Regions from separate parts of the Sphingobacterium sp. MYb388 genome, predicted to be linked through region 1. Evidence: riboswitches for the same ligand, from Rfam matches in the RefSeq annotation. Region 1 holds a riboswitch; each other region holds the start of a gene.

What was found. Region 1 has a riboswitch for S-adenosylmethionine ahead of WH188_RS15510 (O-acetylhomoserine aminocarboxypropyltransferase/cysteine synthase family protein). Riboswitches for the same ligand answer to the same signal wherever they lie in the genome.
Region 2: another riboswitch for S-adenosylmethionine. It lies ahead of metE (5-methyltetrahydropteroyltriglutamate--homocysteine S-methyltransferase); the one in region 1 lies ahead of WH188_RS15510 (O-acetylhomoserine aminocarboxypropyltransferase/cysteine synthase family protein).
Region 3: another riboswitch for S-adenosylmethionine. It lies ahead of metF (methylenetetrahydrofolate reductase [NAD(P)H]); the one in region 1 lies ahead of WH188_RS15510 (O-acetylhomoserine aminocarboxypropyltransferase/cysteine synthase family protein).
Region 4: another riboswitch for S-adenosylmethionine. It lies ahead of WH188_RS21510 (hypothetical protein); the one in region 1 lies ahead of WH188_RS15510 (O-acetylhomoserine aminocarboxypropyltransferase/cysteine synthase family protein).

Annotation. Positions count from the first base shown of each region.
Region 1 is NZ_JBBGYV010000004.1:408,838-413,057, forward strand. It holds gene WH188_RS15500 (pyridoxal phosphate-dependent aminotransferase) at 1-644, shown strand, start outside; gene WH188_RS15505 (prephenate dehydrogenase) at 657-1,499, shown strand; SAM riboswitch class I at 1,902-2,016, shown strand; gene WH188_RS15510 (O-acetylhomoserine aminocarboxypropyltransferase/cysteine synthase family protein) at 2,245-3,552, shown strand; gene WH188_RS15515 (homoserine dehydrogenase) at 3,592-4,220, shown strand, end outside.
Region 2 is NZ_JBBGYV010000012.1:65,293-69,512, forward strand. It holds gene metE (5-methyltetrahydropteroyltriglutamate--homocysteine S-methyltransferase) at 1-1,729, opposite strand, end outside; SAM riboswitch class I at 1,885-1,989, opposite strand; gene WH188_RS24615 (phosphatase PAP2 family protein) at 2,065-2,832, opposite strand; gene WH188_RS24620 (response regulator transcription factor) at 2,895-3,584, opposite strand; gene WH188_RS24625 (sensor histidine kinase) at 3,644-4,220, opposite strand, start outside.
Region 3 is NZ_JBBGYV010000003.1:624,379-628,598, forward strand. It holds gene WH188_RS13035 (UvrD-helicase domain-containing protein) at 1-122, opposite strand, end outside; gene WH188_RS13040 (30S ribosomal protein S16) at 471-992, shown strand; gene rimM (ribosome maturation factor RimM) at 1,126-1,653, shown strand; SAM riboswitch class I at 1,820-1,925, shown strand; gene metF (methylenetetrahydrofolate reductase [NAD(P)H]) at 1,986-2,942, shown strand; gene WH188_RS13055 (protein O-mannosyl-transferase family) at 3,109-4,220, shown strand, end outside.
Region 4 is NZ_JBBGYV010000008.1:241,734-245,953, forward strand. It holds gene WH188_RS21500 (hypothetical protein) at 1-639, opposite strand, end outside; gene WH188_RS21505 (class I SAM-dependent methyltransferase) at 1,110-1,736, shown strand; SAM-I-IV-variant riboswitch at 1,825-1,918, shown strand; gene WH188_RS21510 (hypothetical protein) at 1,954-2,217, shown strand; gene WH188_RS21515 (S9 family peptidase) at 2,537-4,220, shown strand, end outside.

The DNA of each region.
Region 1 (4,220 bases):
CTCATATGCCAACTGGTTCGAGTGCAAACGAAGGATTTTATCTTGAATTGATTGCTTTTGCAGAGGCAAACCATATTTTAATCTGCCACGACAATCCTTATAGTTTTATCTTGACAGACAGCCCTAAAAGCATTATGTCTATTGAAGGTGCAAAGGATGTTGCCTTGGAACTTAATTCATTAAGCAAATCCTCCAATATGGCCGGATGGCGAATCGGTATGTTAGTGGGCGCAGAGGCACGGATCAATGAAGTATTACGTTTTAAAAGCAACATGGATTCGGGAATGTTCTTACCAGCTCAATTAGCAGCGGCCAAGGCATTGCAGTTGGATCAAACATGGTATCAAGATTTAAATGCAATCTATCACGAAAGAAGGCAGTTGGTTTTCGAAATCATGAACCTGTTGGGCTGTACATATAAAAAGAATCAGGTCGGTTTATTTGTGTGGGCCAAAATTCCAGATAATTACGAATCAGGCTACACGTTAAGTGATGAGGTGTTAGATCTATCACGTGTCTTTATTACTCCCGGAGGTATATTCGGAAGTGCTGGAAACACCTATATTAGAATAAGTTTATGTGCCTCAGTTGAAGTATTAAAAGAAGCAATTGCTAGAATAGAACAAGCAAAACAAACGAATTAAGATTGAAATAACATGATGAATATAGCCATTATTGGCGTCGGTTTAATTGGTGGCTCCGTCGCCATGAAACTAAAAGAAAAAAAATTCTGTGATCAGGTTTTTGGTGTTGACAAAAGTGATGCTAATCTAACAAAAGCATTGCAAATAGGCTTCATTGATCAAAAGGCAACATTAGAGGAAGCTTTAGAAAAATGTAAAGTGATCATTCTCACAGCTCCAGTTGATGCGATAATCACATTAGCGCCCAAATTATTGGATCTCGTAAAAGATCAAGTCATCATTGACATGGGCTCTACCAAACTAAATATTTTACAGTTAATCTCGGAACACCCTAATCGTGGCCGCTATGTTGCCGCCCATCCAATGGCTGGTACCGAATATTCAGGCCCCGAAGCAGCATTACCAAATTTGTTTAAAGATAAAATGATGGTTTACGTTGAGGCATTTAAATCTGATGAAGATGCATTCGAATTAACAGATTCCATTACCGAACAACTGGAAATGCGGACGTCATTTATGACTGCAGAGGAGCATGATACACACACAGCCTATGTTTCCCATATTTCTCACCTGACTTCTTTTGCTCTAGCGTTAACTGTTTTAGAGAAAGAGAAATCGCAGGGTCGAATATTTGAATTGGCAGGATCTGGTTTTGAATCAACGGTACGCTTAGCAAAAAGCTCACCGGATATGTGGACACCTATTTTCAAACAGAACAGAGTTAATGTACTCGAAGTGTTAGAGGAAAACATCAAGCAGCTGCAGGCTTTAAAAGATGCCATCCAAGATGAAAATTACACTCAATTACACAAATTGATTAAAAAATCAAATAAGATTAAACGTATTATTAAATAAAACCCACTTGCTCCAACTGGCAAAGGCGAATTATTGTTTCATACAAAGTAATGAGAAGAAAGCATAGGAACTCGCAAGGTTCCTATTTTTTTTTTATTAAAAAAGATCACAGGATCATCGCTCTGCTGTTGTCTGTTTAACACCGTATGCTTCAGTTATATTGCTTTCAATTACTGATATGGATTTCATCCACGACGTATAAACATATCGGAATAAATAAATGCTGCCCCATCAACTACCAATACTTACATAATAGTGAGAGCTTACGATCAATTACGAGTAGAATTAGAAGTATTTTCTAAGAAATAGCATAAAATATTTTGGTTTGTAAAAAGCAAGGCATATATTTGCAACGTAGTTCAAATAGAAATACATCTAATCAACACCTCTTAATCAGGTCTTGATTTATAAAGAAGTGGCGAGAGACTGGCTCAATGACCCACTGGCAACCTTCAAAATACGTTTGAAAAGGTGCCAATTCCTGTCCAAAGTAATATTGCTTTGGAGGATATAAATGAAACGACAAATGATAATAACATTACAACAAAACAAGAAGGTAAATTCTAGCACCAACGTAACAGATACAAATATTCCATCAAAACAGATGCGAATGCTTTTGCACATGTTTACGTTTTCTTGTTAATCAATCTTTTTTAAAATTTATTGATTTCAAGTACATATCCATGTGCCCAATCTCACCCCTATTTTTTATTAACGAATCTTCAACTAATTAATTATAACTACAATGTCTACAAATAAAAATTTAAAATTCGAAACACTTCAAGTGCATGCTGGCCAAGTTGCCGATCCAACAACTGGAGCGCGTGCAGTACCTATATACCAAACCAGTTCATACGTATTTGAAAATGCAGAACATGGAGCGAACTTATTTGCATTAAAACAATTTGGAAACATCTATACACGTCTGATGAATCCAACAACAGATGTATTTGAGAAACGTATTGCTGCATTGGAAGGCGGTATCGCCGCTGTAGCAGTCGCTTCTGGACAGGCTGCGCAATTCATTGCATTAAATAATATCGTAGAAGCTGGTGAAAATTTTGTTTCCAGCAGTAATGTATACGGTGGTACATATAATCAATTTAAAGTAGCATTTAAAAGAATTGGTATTGAAGTACGTTTTACTAAAGAAACAACCGCCGAGGAGTTTGAATCACTAATCGATGAAAACACAAAAGCTTTATACTTAGAAACAATTGGAAACCCAAGTTACGATATTCCAGATTTTGATAAGATAGCAGCTGTTGCTAGAAAACATGATTTACCACTTATCGTAGACAATACTTTTGGAGCTGGTGGATATCTATTTAAACCTCTTGAACACGGAGCTTCTGTAGTTGTAGAGTCTGCAACAAAATGGATTGGTGGTCACGGTACAAGTATTGGTGGTGTCATCGTAGATGGTGGTACTTACAACTGGGGAAATGGTAAATTCAAACAGTTTTCTGAACCTTCAGAAGGATACCATGGATTAGTTTTTTCAGATGTTTTTGGCGTTAATGGCCCATTTGGAAACATTCAATTTGCAATCCGCGCACGTGTTGAAGGACTACGTGATTTTGGACCAGCTATTTCACCCTTCAATTCATTCCAATTGATCCAGGGCTTAGAAACATTATCGCTTCGTGTTCAGCGTCATGTAGACAACACATTAGAAATTGCGAAATGGTTAGAAGCCCATCCGCAAGTGGAAAAAGTGAATTATCCAGGGTTAAAAAGCTCTCCTAGCTTTGCAAATGCGCAAAAGTATTTAAAAAATGGATATGGTGCTGTTCTTTCATTTCAAATAAAAGGTGACGTGACAAAAGCCGATGCTTTTATCGATAGCTTAGAGCTAATAAGTCATCTCGCAAATGTGGGTGATACGAAGTCATTGATCATACACCCTGCGGCGACTACACATCAACAACTGAGTGAAGAAGCTCAAAAAGCTGCAGGTGTATTTGTAGGATTATTACGCCTATCTGTCGGTATCGAACATATTGACGATATCAAAGCAGATTTACAACAGGCCTTCGATAAAATTAAATAATTTCAGATAGCACTATTATATAAAAGCGTAAAAAAAACTATGAGTAAGAAATTAACGATTGGAATGTTTGGATTTGGGGTTGTAGGACAAGGATTGTACGACATTATCAAGACTAAAAACTTAAATTTAGAAATTAAAAAATTTGTCATCAAGAACGCTGACAAAAAAAGATCATTACCTGCTGAATTATTCACAACAGATGCTGAGGCTATTCTTGGTGACTCTGAAATCAATACCGTAGTAGAATTGATCGATGATGCTGATGCAGCTTACGCACTGACTGTTCGTGCATTAAAATCTGGAAAAAACGTTGTTTCTGCAAATAAGAAAATGATTGCCACGCATTTAGAAGAATTAGCGGCAATACAACAAGAATACGGCACAAGTCTACTATATGAAGGTGCAGTATGCGGAAGTATTCCAATTATCCGCAATTTAGAAGAGTATTATGACAATGAATTATTACATGCCGTGACCGGTATTTTTAATGGCTCCTCTAATTTTATATTGTCTAAAGTCTTCAATGAAAATCAACCTTATGCAGATGCGTTAAAAGAAGCGCAGGACCTAGGTTTTGCTGAAACTGATCCTACCTTAGATGTCGGTGGTTTTGACCCTAAATACAAATTAACGATCGTCGCTGCTCATGCTTATGGTATCAATGTAAA
Region 2 (4,220 bases), on a different contig from region 1:
ATTGTAAGATCGTAACCGGCCCCGTTAACATTCCTTTTACTGGACGGTTTGTCAGGGTTTGAGCGTATGAAGACCAACGTACGGTCATATCAGCAGGACGGTAAACATCACCATAAATAACTGGAGGTTTTACACAACGTGAACCATATGACTGAACCCATCCGTTTTTAGTGAAGGCATAACCTGCTAATTGCTCTCCGAAGTACTCAACCATGTCATTACGTTCGAATTCACCATGAACTAATACATCGATATCCAATTGCTCCTGAAGACGGATTGTTCTTTCTGTCTCTTCTGCGATTTCTTTATCGTATTGTTCTTGAGAAATTGCGCCTTTTTTCAAATCAGCTCTCCATTTACGAACATCTTTAGTTTGTGGGAATGAACCAATTGTCGTTGTTGGAAATGCTGGAAGATTAAATTTCGCTTGTTGTGCTTCTTTACGAGCTAAGAAAGTAGATGTACGTTTAGCATCATCATCAGTGATATTTGCTGTACGTTCTTTAACTTCAGGCTTGTGGATTAAAGAAGATGTACGACGGTCTTCCGCAGCAGCCTTATTGGCTTCGAAACGCTCAGCGGTTTTTGCATCTACTTCGCCTTCAGCTAAGATCGCTAAATCTTTTACCTCTGCTAATTTTTGCTTAGCAAATGCCAACCAATTTTTAACTTCTTTAGGCAATGACTCTTCATTATCTTCATTGTCTAAATCGAAAGGTACGTGTAATAATGAACTCGAAGGTCCTACTAATACACGGTCTTTGCCTAAAGCATCAACAGCTTTTTTGATTTGTGCTAAAGATTTTACGTAATCATTTTTCCAAATGTTGCGACCTTCAACTACACCCAAAGAAAGTGTTAATGAAGCCGGAACTTTGGCTAATATAGTGTCGAGTTGGTTTTCACCTCTTACTAAATCAACATGAACTGCGTAAACTGGTAAGTTTAGAGCTGTTTCTTCGTTGTCACGTAAAGCCTCGAAATAAGTCGTTACAATAATTTTGATGTCTTTAGCAGCAGCAGCTAATTTAGTAAATACACGAGTGTATAGAGCACGTGTTGCATCATCAATATCTAAAGCTAAAAATGGCTCATCAATTTGTACATATTTTGCACCAGCGGTAGCCAATTTAGTTAAGATTTCTTCATATACAGGAACCAACTTATCGATTAAATCGATACGGTTGAAACCAGATTCTTTTTCTTTACCTAATAATAAGTATGAGATCGGGCCAATTAACACAGGCTTCGTTTCAATACCTAAAGATTTTGCTTCATTATATTCATTTAAGAATTTCTCTGAAGTCAATTTGAATTCTTGATTTTTCACGAATTCAGGTACGATGTAATGGTAGTTGGTATCAAACCATTTTGTCATTTCCATTGCCGTTACGTCAACGCCATCTTGCTGGAAACCACGCGCCATTGCAAAGTAAAGGTCCAAATTGTATCCTTTATCTTCGTTATTTAAAAGTGATTGATATTGTGCAGGGATTGCACCTACAGTTAATGTCAAGTCTAAAACTTGGTCATAAAATGAAAAATCATTGGAAGGAATCAAATCGATGCCAGCATCTTTTTGAGTTTTCCAGTTGCCTTCACGGATTTTCAGTCCAGCCTGCAATAATTCTTGCGCGCTGATTTTTTTAGCCCAATATGCTTCATTGGCCTTTTTCAACTCGCGGAAGGCACCTACACGTGGGTAACCTAAGTTGTTCGTTAGTAACATAAATATAAAATTATTTTATTTGTTCAACCTTAACGAAGCAAGAAATTAGAAGGATTTTTTTATTCGAAATAAAAAACGATCAAAAATTCTTGAATCTATTTACTAAATTTTTTGATTGCTTTTAGAGAGGAGGGCACAAGATATATTTTGTGTCTAGCTTATCATTCCCACTTTTTGATGGGGTAGAATGTAGCACCTTGTCAATCGACAGGTTGCTAAGGCTTCATTGGGTCTATTCCCTCTGCCTTTCTCTATAAGCGCTGTAAATATCGGAATTAGTTTTATAAAAACAAATATTTTGTAACTTTTATATAAAAATGATAATAAACCAAGGTTTAAAATTGGAAATTAGCAGACAAACCAATTTGTTTTCCATTGTAAAATGGTATTGCCATCGTTAGGTAACTTGTTTTTTTTGATTGCAAGTGTTTATCAAATAATGGTAAGAGCCAGTATGCAATTTTTGTTCCCATAATACCAATACCAGCTCCCATGGCGACGTCAGAAAACCAATGTTTATGATTATACATTCTCAGGTAACCTGTTCCCGCCGCAATTGTATAGCCTGCAATACCATACCAAATGGATTGATCTTTATATTCTTGCCATAGAATTTCTGCACCGGTAAAAGGTACAGCAGTATGTCCTGAAGGAAAAGATTCTTGATCTGCGCGATCGGGTCTCCAAGTAGGTGTCGTTTTTTTTATGGTATATACTGCTGATAAGGTGATTGCATGGGCAATCGAACTTACCACTAAGCGTTGTTTTAAATTGTGCTTACTTGGTATTCCGAGTAAGTCAAGCCCAAAGACCGCTGCAGAAGGAATGAAAACACTAACATTATCAAGTTTAAAGGTTTTGGACGGATCATTATTAATTGAATTGTTTATTTGTTGATCCTTATGTTTGAGGTATGGGCTATTTAATGAGATTACTCCGTAAGTCATTAAAGCCGCAGGAACTATTAATTGCTTATAATTTATTGGCTTAGCATTGGTTTCAAAATCTTGATTATCATTTTGTAAAGTATCTTTTTGCGCATAAAGCGATGTAGAAGAGCAAAAGATTGAAAGGATTAAAAAAAATGGAATCGATAGTTTCATTGTTGCAAGATAAACAAAAAGAGATGTTTTTAACATCTCTTTATTATTCTAGTAATTGTGTATTAGCTAACCAATAATTTATAGCCTTTTCCATGTACATTGACAATTTCAACTTTGGGATCATCTCGTAGGTATTTTCTCAATTTGCTTAAGAAAACGTCCATACTCCGGCCTGTAAAGTAATTGTCATCATGCCAAATTTTTAAAAGGGCTTCTTCTCGAGTCAGTACATCATTCTTTTTTAGACAAAGTAGACGTAATAATTCCGCTTCTTTCGTTGATAGTTTTTGTTGCACACCTTTATGCGCAATTTGTTGACTTGTATAATCGAAGAAGTACTCTCCAATCTCAAATTTATCGCTTACAACCTGATCATCTTTCTCTCTTACAACACGCTTAAGCAATGCATTTATGCGAAGGAGTAATTCTTCCACTCGAAATGGTTTTGTGATATAATCATCGCCACCAAGTTCAAATGCTTCTGTTTTATCTTCCATCATACCTTTTGCAGTAGCAAATATGATGGGGGTTGTTGTATTTATTTTCCTGATTTCTCGGCCTACTGTAAAGCCATCTTTCTTGGGCATCATGACGTCTAAAATGCAAAGATCATAACTGCTCTTGCGAAATTGATTGACAGCTTCTTCACCATCTGTACATAAGGTGACATCAAATTTCCCTTTAAGCTCTAAATAATCTTTTAATAAATCTCCTAAGTTTGGATCGTCTTCTGCTAATAGTATCTTCTGCATATTCTTATGGTTTTGTTCGAATATTGATGATAATATACGAAATTAATATCGTTTTAAATTTAATTTTTTATGGGTAATAGAATGTCAAACTGCGTTCCCTTATCTTTATCGCTTTTTACTTGAATTTTACCATTCATTCTTTTAATAATATCATAAACATATGATAGTCCCAATCCAAAACCTTTTACGTTGTGGACATTTCCTGTAGGAATGCGATAAAATTGATCAAATATTTTTAATAAATGATCTTTTGCCATTCCAATCCCATTATCAATAATTGTAATTTGAATACTTTCTTTTGTATTTTTGGTTTTCACAATTATGTGTGGATTATCTTTACTGTATTTTATAGCATTATCTACCAAGTTGAAAAATACATTTGACAAATGAAGTTCATCTCCTACTACAATATCATTTTGTGCATCAAAGTGATGTTCAAATTTGCCACCTACTTTTTGTATTTGAAGTTGCATGCTGTCTAATACTGCTGAAAGCAGATCATTAATGTGAATAGGTGTTTTTTCTAACTTTAATGTTTCTTTTTCCAGACGGGCAATATCTAATACTCGTTCGATATGGTTACCTAATCTCACATTTTCATCATATATAATATTTGCAAGACGCTTTACTCTACGC
Region 3 (4,220 bases), on a different contig from region 1:
AATATTTCACGATAACTGTTTTCTTTTGAAAGTAATAAAGTCAGGTAATGGACAGTTAAGCTGAATGTTTTGCCTGAACCAGCTGAGGCTTTTAATATTTTTAATGGCGCTATCGATGACATGAATTCAATTTGATTTGGAAGGATGAAAATACGCTTATTAATTTGAATAGACAAAATTGCTAATGCGTACGGAACCTTTAGAAATAAGGCAAAATTACAAATTAATTCCCTATATAAATTTGTATCATCCAGATGGCATCTATGATTTGTTTCGTTGTAAGACTAAGACGGTGTGCATGAAATAATTTGGCCATAATGGTATATAATGACGCTTATTTGTCATCTTTCTTATTCTGTGGAAGTTGACTTCTATTTTTAGTTTTTAACTTCCAATAATCCTTTGTATCTTTGCGTCCCCTCTTGCATGTAGCACGGGGGATATGTTGAATACATAAATAACACAAAAACATGGCAACTAAAATCAGATTGCAAAGACATGGTAAAAAAGGACGTCCTTTTTACCACCTAGTAGTAGCAGATGCACGTGCTCCACGTGATGGTAAATTCATCGAACGTATTGGTTCTTACAACCCGAACACAAATCCAGCGACTATCGTTTTGGATTTTGACAAAGCTTTGGATTGGATGAATAATGGTGCACAACCTACTGACACAGCTCGTACTATCCTTTCGGATAAAGGTGTTTTATACAAAAAACACTTATTAGGCGGTGTTAAAAAAGGTGCATTTGATGAAGCAGCTGCTGAAGCTAAATTTGTAGCTTGGACTGAAGCTAATGATGCAAGAACTGCTGGTAAAAAAGACGGTTTAGCAACTACTAAAGCTGAAGCTAAGAAAATTGCATTAGCTGCTGAAGCTAAGAAAAAAGAAGAAAAAGCTGCTGCTATTGCCGCTAAAAATGCGCCAGTTGTAGAAGAAACTCCTGCTGAAGAAACTGAAGCTCCTGCTGCAGAAGAAACTGAAGGTTAATTTTTCTTTCATACAGTATCAAGAAAGCCGGTTCAATTTTGATCCGGCTTTTTTTTAAGAATGTAGTTGCTATACCTACGAAGTACTGTATTTATATATTTATATTTTTAAATTTGCACTTTCAAATTAGAACATGACCATAGAAGAAAGTTTTTACATCGGTTATATTAGCAAAACACGTGGATTAAAAGGTGAGCTTCAGCTTTTTTTTGAATTTGAAGATTATCAAGATTTAGACTTTGATGTTTTATTTGCTGAAGTGAATAAAAAATTAGTGCCTTACTTTGTCGACAATATCAAATACCAATCAAATAGTACAGCCTATTTAAATTTAGAAGACGTCGATCATATTGATAAAGCACAACCTTTAGTGCGTAAGAAAATATACCTTCCAAATGATAAAATGCCAGAGCGTGATCCTGATGATTTTAGATATACGGATTTAATTGGATACTTGGTGATTGATGAAGTTCATGGAGAATTAGGAGAGATTAAACATGTACAGGAAATGCCTCAGCAATTTATAGCAACAGTAGACTTTAATGGAAAAGAATTGATGTTCCCATTAAATGACGATCTTATGCTAGGAATTGATTCAGAGGATAAAGTTTTAGAGGTTGATTTACCAGATGGATTGGTTGAGCTATATAAGGAGATTTAAAGTCTTCACGATATACAGATTAATAAAAAGGAGTTACTGTAGTTATATGCAGTAACTCTTTTTTATTTAAAGAAATCCATTTTAATAAACGTTTTATTGGGGCATTTTTTTAGGCATGACCTTAATATTATTTTGATTATAAATTTCTATTGCCGATATTAGCCGATGCTTATAGAGAAAGGCCGAGGGAATAGACCCAATGAAGCCTTAGCAACCTGTTATTTTATAAGGTGCTACATTCTACCCCAACTCAGAGCTGGGAAAGATAAGTTGAAACAAGTCCACTTGTGCATTTCGATGTAAGCCAACCAAAATCACTTTAAAAAATATTAATGAAAATCGTTGATCATATCAGTAATGCCAAAGGAAAAACTTTGTTTTCTTTTGAACTGTTGCCACCAGCTAAGGGGCAAGGTATCCAAAGTATTTTTAAAACAATGGATGCACTTATGGAATTCAAGCCTCCCTTTATCGATGTGACTTATCATAGAGAAGACTACATGTATAAGAAGCACGAGAGCGGTTTATTAGAACGTGTGGCTTATCGTAAACGTCCAGGGACTGTTGCAATTTGTGCCGCTATTATGAATAAGTATAAAGTGGATGCTGTACCACATCTTATCTGTGGTGGTTTCACAAAAGAGGAAACTGAAAATGCTTTGATAGATTTGAACTTCTTGGGTATTGACAATGTGCTCGTATTGAGAGGTGATGCAAGAAAAGGCGATCCTGATTTCATACCAACAGAAGGTGGTCATGCATTTGCAACAGATCTTTTACAGCAGGTTGCCGATATGAACCAAGGACAGTACTTACATGAGGATATTGCGATTTCAGAAAAGACCAACTTTTGTATTGGCGTTGCAGGATATCCTGAAAAACACTTCGAAGCGCCAAATTTTAATACCGATTTTAAATGGTTAAAAAAGAAGGTTGAGATGGGGGCTGAGTTTATTGTTACACAAATGTTCTTTAATGTTGAAAAATATAAAGAGTTTGTCAATAAGTGCAGGGAAAATGATATTCATATTCCAATTATACCAGGTTTAAAACCATTGACAACAAAAAAACAACTGATTACGCTTCCGAAAATTTTTCATTTGGATATTCCAGAGGAATTGAGTGAAGCAGTATCCGGATGTAAAAATAATGCAGACGTGAGACAAGTCGGAGAAGAGTGGTTGGTACAACAATGTAAAGAATTAATTGACTTTGGTGCGCCAGTTTTACATTTTTATACCATGAGTAATCCTGGACCGACTAAAAGTATTGTAGAAAAGTTATTCTAAGACTTATATCGTATAAAAAAGCCTGCTATCACATTATAGCAGGCTTTTTTATGCGTTTCGATTTTTGTTAAAAAAAGTTAATCACCCTCAAATGAAATCTCTTTTTATTATATTTAATTGAAAATTAATTTGATTTATCAAATAATCAATTAAACCTGAATCATTCATGGATTATAAGAAAGTAAACAACGTGTTAGGTTGGCTATGTGCCATCATAGCAACATCCGTTTTCATTATCACAGCAGAGCGAACAACAAGTTGGTGGGATACTGGTGAATTTATTGCATCAGCATATAAACTTCAGATTGTTCATCAGCCTGGAGCACCTTTGTTTCTAATGTTGCAGAATATATTTTCAAATTTTGCTTTAGGAAATTTAGCTCAGATTGCATTTTGGATGAATGTGGGTTCTGCTATATGCAGTGGTTTGACAGTTATGTTTTTGTTTTGGACCATAACAGCATTAGCAAGAAAAATTATCCAATCTGATCATCAATCCAATGATAAAAATCATCTGATTAAAATAATGGGAGCAGGCATGGTGGGAGCTTTAGCTTACAGTTTCTCCGATACATTCTGGTATTCAGCAGTAGAATCTGAAGTTTATGCGATGTCATCCTTATGTACAGCAGTCGTATTCTGGGCAATTCTAAAATGGGAAGCCCGTGCAAATAAACCGCATGCAGATCGTTGGCTTATTGTCATCGCTTATATTATTGGACTTTCAATAGGAGTTCATTTATTGAATCTATTAGTTATTCCAGCGATAGCACTTATTATTTATTTTAAGAAAACTGATCGTACAACGTTTTGGGGAATTAGTAAAGCATTGTTTATTGGACTAGGAATATTGGCCATTATTCTGTGGGGAATAATCCAGTACCTTATTAAATTTGCTGCCAAGTTTGATTTGTTTTTTGTCAATACACTTGGATTAGGATTTGGCTCGGGCATATTCGTTTTTATCATAATGATCTTATCGGCATTAGTTTATGGCATATATTACTCCATAAGAAAAGGAAAAGTTATTTTGAATACAGCGATTTTGGCAACTTGTTTTATTTTATTAGGATATAGCTCTTTCACTATGGTATTGCTAAGGGCTAATGCTAACCCTTCCTTAAATAATAATGATCCTGAAAACGTATTTTCTTTCTTGGGTTATTTAAGTAGAGAACAGTATGAATCAGAGCCACTCATAAAAGGGCAATATTTTGATGCAAATCCCATAGGTATCAATGAACGTATTGATTATAGAAAAGACAACCACCAGTATAC
Region 4 (4,220 bases), on a different contig from region 1:
CAGTCCGGTATATTCCCAGTACTTAACACTGTATAATGGATTAGTGTCATCAAAGTCAATCTCCTGGCCTACCAATTTTGAAATATCGCTTTCCAGCTTCAAATTTATAAATTGACCAGAATTGGAGTGAGCAACATATGTATAGTAGTTGTACTGGTCCGATCTACCTGGATTAACAGTTGATTTAGTAGAAGATGAGTACATAGAGAAAAAATTAAAAGCAGATTTCACTGTCATTACATTAAGGATCAATGCTTCGCACGGTGCATATTCAATGGCGTGCAGATCTACTTTACCAGTCAGTACTCGTTCTTGCTCATTGTTTTTATAAACTTTTCCACTAAAAGAAAAAGATAATCGACCACCTGCTTTTTCATATTTAAAATCCGCGATTTGAAAAGATTTCTCTGGCTGAAGATGTGGAGCAAAATAGTTACCATCAGCTGAAGAATTTTGTTTGAAATACTGAACCTTGGCTAATGCTCCATTAGAAAGTAAAGTTAATTTCAATTGTGAATAAGTACCATCAGATTCCTTTACGCTCGTAATAAGATTGATCTGTCCACAATTGTCCAAATTATAGTCGTACTTCACTTTTCCTTTGACAGGATGATTATTGTCAGAGAAGACGATACTCATGTTTGATAGGGGATCAATTTCTTCTGATTTCTTGCAACTAACAATAAGCAGTGTGCAAAAAAATAGCAATAAAAGCAGATATTTCTTCATTAAATCAATATTAGTTTCATTAAAATATTAAAACATTTATGTACAATATATTTTACAATTTAAAAATAACCAAAAATTAATTCAATATCAAATTTAATTTTCCTAACGAAGAGATAATATGTTAATAACAGTGTAACTTACTAAAGGTTTATCCACCCTTGTTGATGGGTGGATCGTCAAGTATGCTTTTATGTCTCGTTCAGCCAACTAAGTTTTGATAAAAATAATATTGGCAGTAAATTTGAAATTATCTTGAAACGGCGAATAATAAAATGAAACAAAACAAATATGATGATCCTAGCTTCTTTGAAAGCTATGGAAAGATGCAACGTTCTATAGATGGTTTAAATGCTGCTGGAGAATAGCATGTTTTACAGAAAATGTTACCCGATTTCCAAAATAAGAAAGTGCTTGATCTAGGTTGCGGATATGGATGGCACTGCATTTATGCTAAGCAAAAAGGGGCTAAAAATGTAATTGGAATTGACTTATCTCAAAAAATGATTGATAAAGCAAAAGAGCATTCCAAAAACTTTGAAATTGAATATAAAAAAATGGCCATCGAGGATATTAATTTTGACCATGAAGAATTTGATGTCGTTATTAGTTCACTTGCATTCCATTACCTAAAAGATTTAAGCAGTGTTTTTATGAAAATAAATCAAATTCTTAAAAAAGGAGGAAGTTTTGTCTTTTCAATGGAGCACCCTGCTTTTACTTCAAGAGCTGAACAGGATTGGTTTAAGGATGAAAATGGAAATCGTCTGCATTGGCCGATGGACAATTATCAGGAAGAAGGTCAAAGAAACACTCGATTTCTTGGACACGAGGTAACTAAATACCATCGAAATTTAGAAACTATCATCAACACAGTTATTAAATCTAATTTTGATATTCAACAAATATCGGAATCCAAACCTTCAGAGGAAGTTTTAAAAATTTATCCGGAAATGAAAGACGAGATGAGAAGGCCAATATTTATTATAATTGCTGCCATAAAGAAATAATAATCGGATCGACATCATTCATAAAATTCTCATCATGAATTAATTATTTTAAAATAAATTTTGAAACAAAATAAAATCTACTAACTTTGTAGAGTATTCAGAATTGCACGTTGCAATACCAACCGAGTTACATAACCGCGGTGGTAAATTAATATGGGTTTCGACCAAAAATATCTGGATACAGTTTATGGTTTAATCCTTTAAATTTTTAAATTGTATGTCAACACCAAATCTTTATCAACATTTACTGGAAAAATTCAGTTATTATTCAATCAACGAACTGATACAGCTCAACAATGATACGGTATCGGAAAAAGGTTGGGGTTCTTCCAAATCTACATTCCGCACTGCGCTCATAAGTACTTTTTCTAAAAGAGGGCTAGATCTTTCCAACATCATTTCTAGAGAAGATGGTTTTACTTCCGTAAAGTATGTCGCAGTAAGATTAGAGGAAAATACGCTTATCCCGATTCTCCAATAAGAGCAAAGACAGCTTTAAAATTGCGTATTCACTCAGCGCTAAAAAGGTTAAATAGCCCTTCCTTTTTGAGCACTGAGTGAAGCTTTTTTTATCCAACTAATTCTATATAATTTTCAGTCACTAATATCAATGGTATGCTTTTTTTAATGCGTTAAGATAGTATTTTATAATTTCTCCAATTCCCTTCAATAGTTTAACACAAAGTGATATCGCGTCATTCTGAACAATTCCTTCACCTTGTTTTCTTTCTCCAATACTTTATTTAATATGTTAAATGATCTTAGATTTTGTATCTTGCCTGTTCATATTCGTATTCTTTATGAAAAAAAAATCTTTAATAACGCTTTCCATTTTATTATGCGCTTCGGCATCAATAGCTCAGGAAAACAAAGAAACCAAAATGGTTCTTAATATGGAAAACACCACAAAAGCACCATTAGATCCGCAGACACTTTGGAAATTAGGCCGAGTTTCTGGAGAAGGAATTTCAACAGATGGAAAAACTTTAATATATGGTGTCTCTAATTATGCTATAGAAACAAACAGTTCGGAAAAAAACCTTTACACATTATCCCTAGAAACAGGTAACACAGCTCCTCTAACAAGTGAAAAGGGCGGCGAGTCTGTTGTACAGATTACAGAAAATGGCGATATCATTTACTTGTTCAAAGGGCAACTTTGGAAAAAGAATAGATATAAAGGTGAAGCTATACAATTGACACACAGCGAAACTGATCTAGAAAATGTAAAACTCTCTCCAAATGGTCAATATATTTTATTTAGCAAAGCAGTTTTAATCAAAAAATATCACAGTACCGACAAATATCCTGATTTACCAAAATCTGACGCTTATGTTTTTGACAATCTTGACTACCGTCATTGGGACACGTTCAATAATGGAAAATTCAATCATCCATTTGTAGCCAGCTATAACAACGGTAAGATTGGCGAAGCAATTGATTTATTGCAGGATGAGCCTTTCTATAGCCCTCAAATGCCATTTGGCGGTTCTGAAGATTTTGAATGGACACCAGATAGTAAAGCTGTGCTATATGTCAGTAAAAAAAGGTTTGGAACAGCGTATGCCGTGAGTACAAATACGGATATCTACCGCTATGATCTTACTTCTAAGCAAACAACAAATCTGACTGAGGGTATGAATGGCTATGATACCAACCCGACTTACAGTCCAGATGGAACTAAGTTAACTTGGCTAAGTATGAAAAAAGATGGTTACGAAGCCGATAAAAATGATATCATTATTTTCGATAAAGCATCATCTCAGCGTTTAAATCTTACTGCACATTGGGACGGCACAGTAAACTCTTTCATATGGAGCAAGGACAATCGTAAGATTTATTTTGTGGCACCATCCAAAGGTACCGTACAACTTTTCGAACTGACTGTTCCTACTAATTTAAAAAACAAATCTTTAGCATCGATTAAACAAATCTCTGAAGGAAATTTTGATATCACAGGAATTGTGGGACAGGTAGCCAATCAGTTGATCGTAACATCAACAAAATTCACAAGAGCTACAGAGATTTACAAATATGACTTAGCGAATAAAACGTTAACGGCATTGACGACTGTCAATGATAAAATGTATGCTCATATCAGTGATAATAAAATTGAATCCAGAATTACAAAAGCTTCTGATGGCCAAGATCTTTTTTCTTGGGTAATTTATCCGCCAGATTTTGACCCAACAAAAAAATACCCAACGATTTTATATTGCGAAGGTGGCCCTCAGTCTGCACTGACCCAGTTTTACTCATTCCGTTGGAATCTACAGCTTATCGCTTCTCAAGGTTATATTGTGATCGCTCCAAATCGTCGCGGGATGCCTGGCTGGGGAGTCAAATGGAATGAAGCAATATCCAAAGATTGGGGCGGACAGCCTATACGGGATTATTTATCTGCCATTGATGATATTTCTAAAGAGAAATATGTAGATACAACACGTCGTGCTGCTATCGGTGCTAGTTATGGTGGTTATTCAG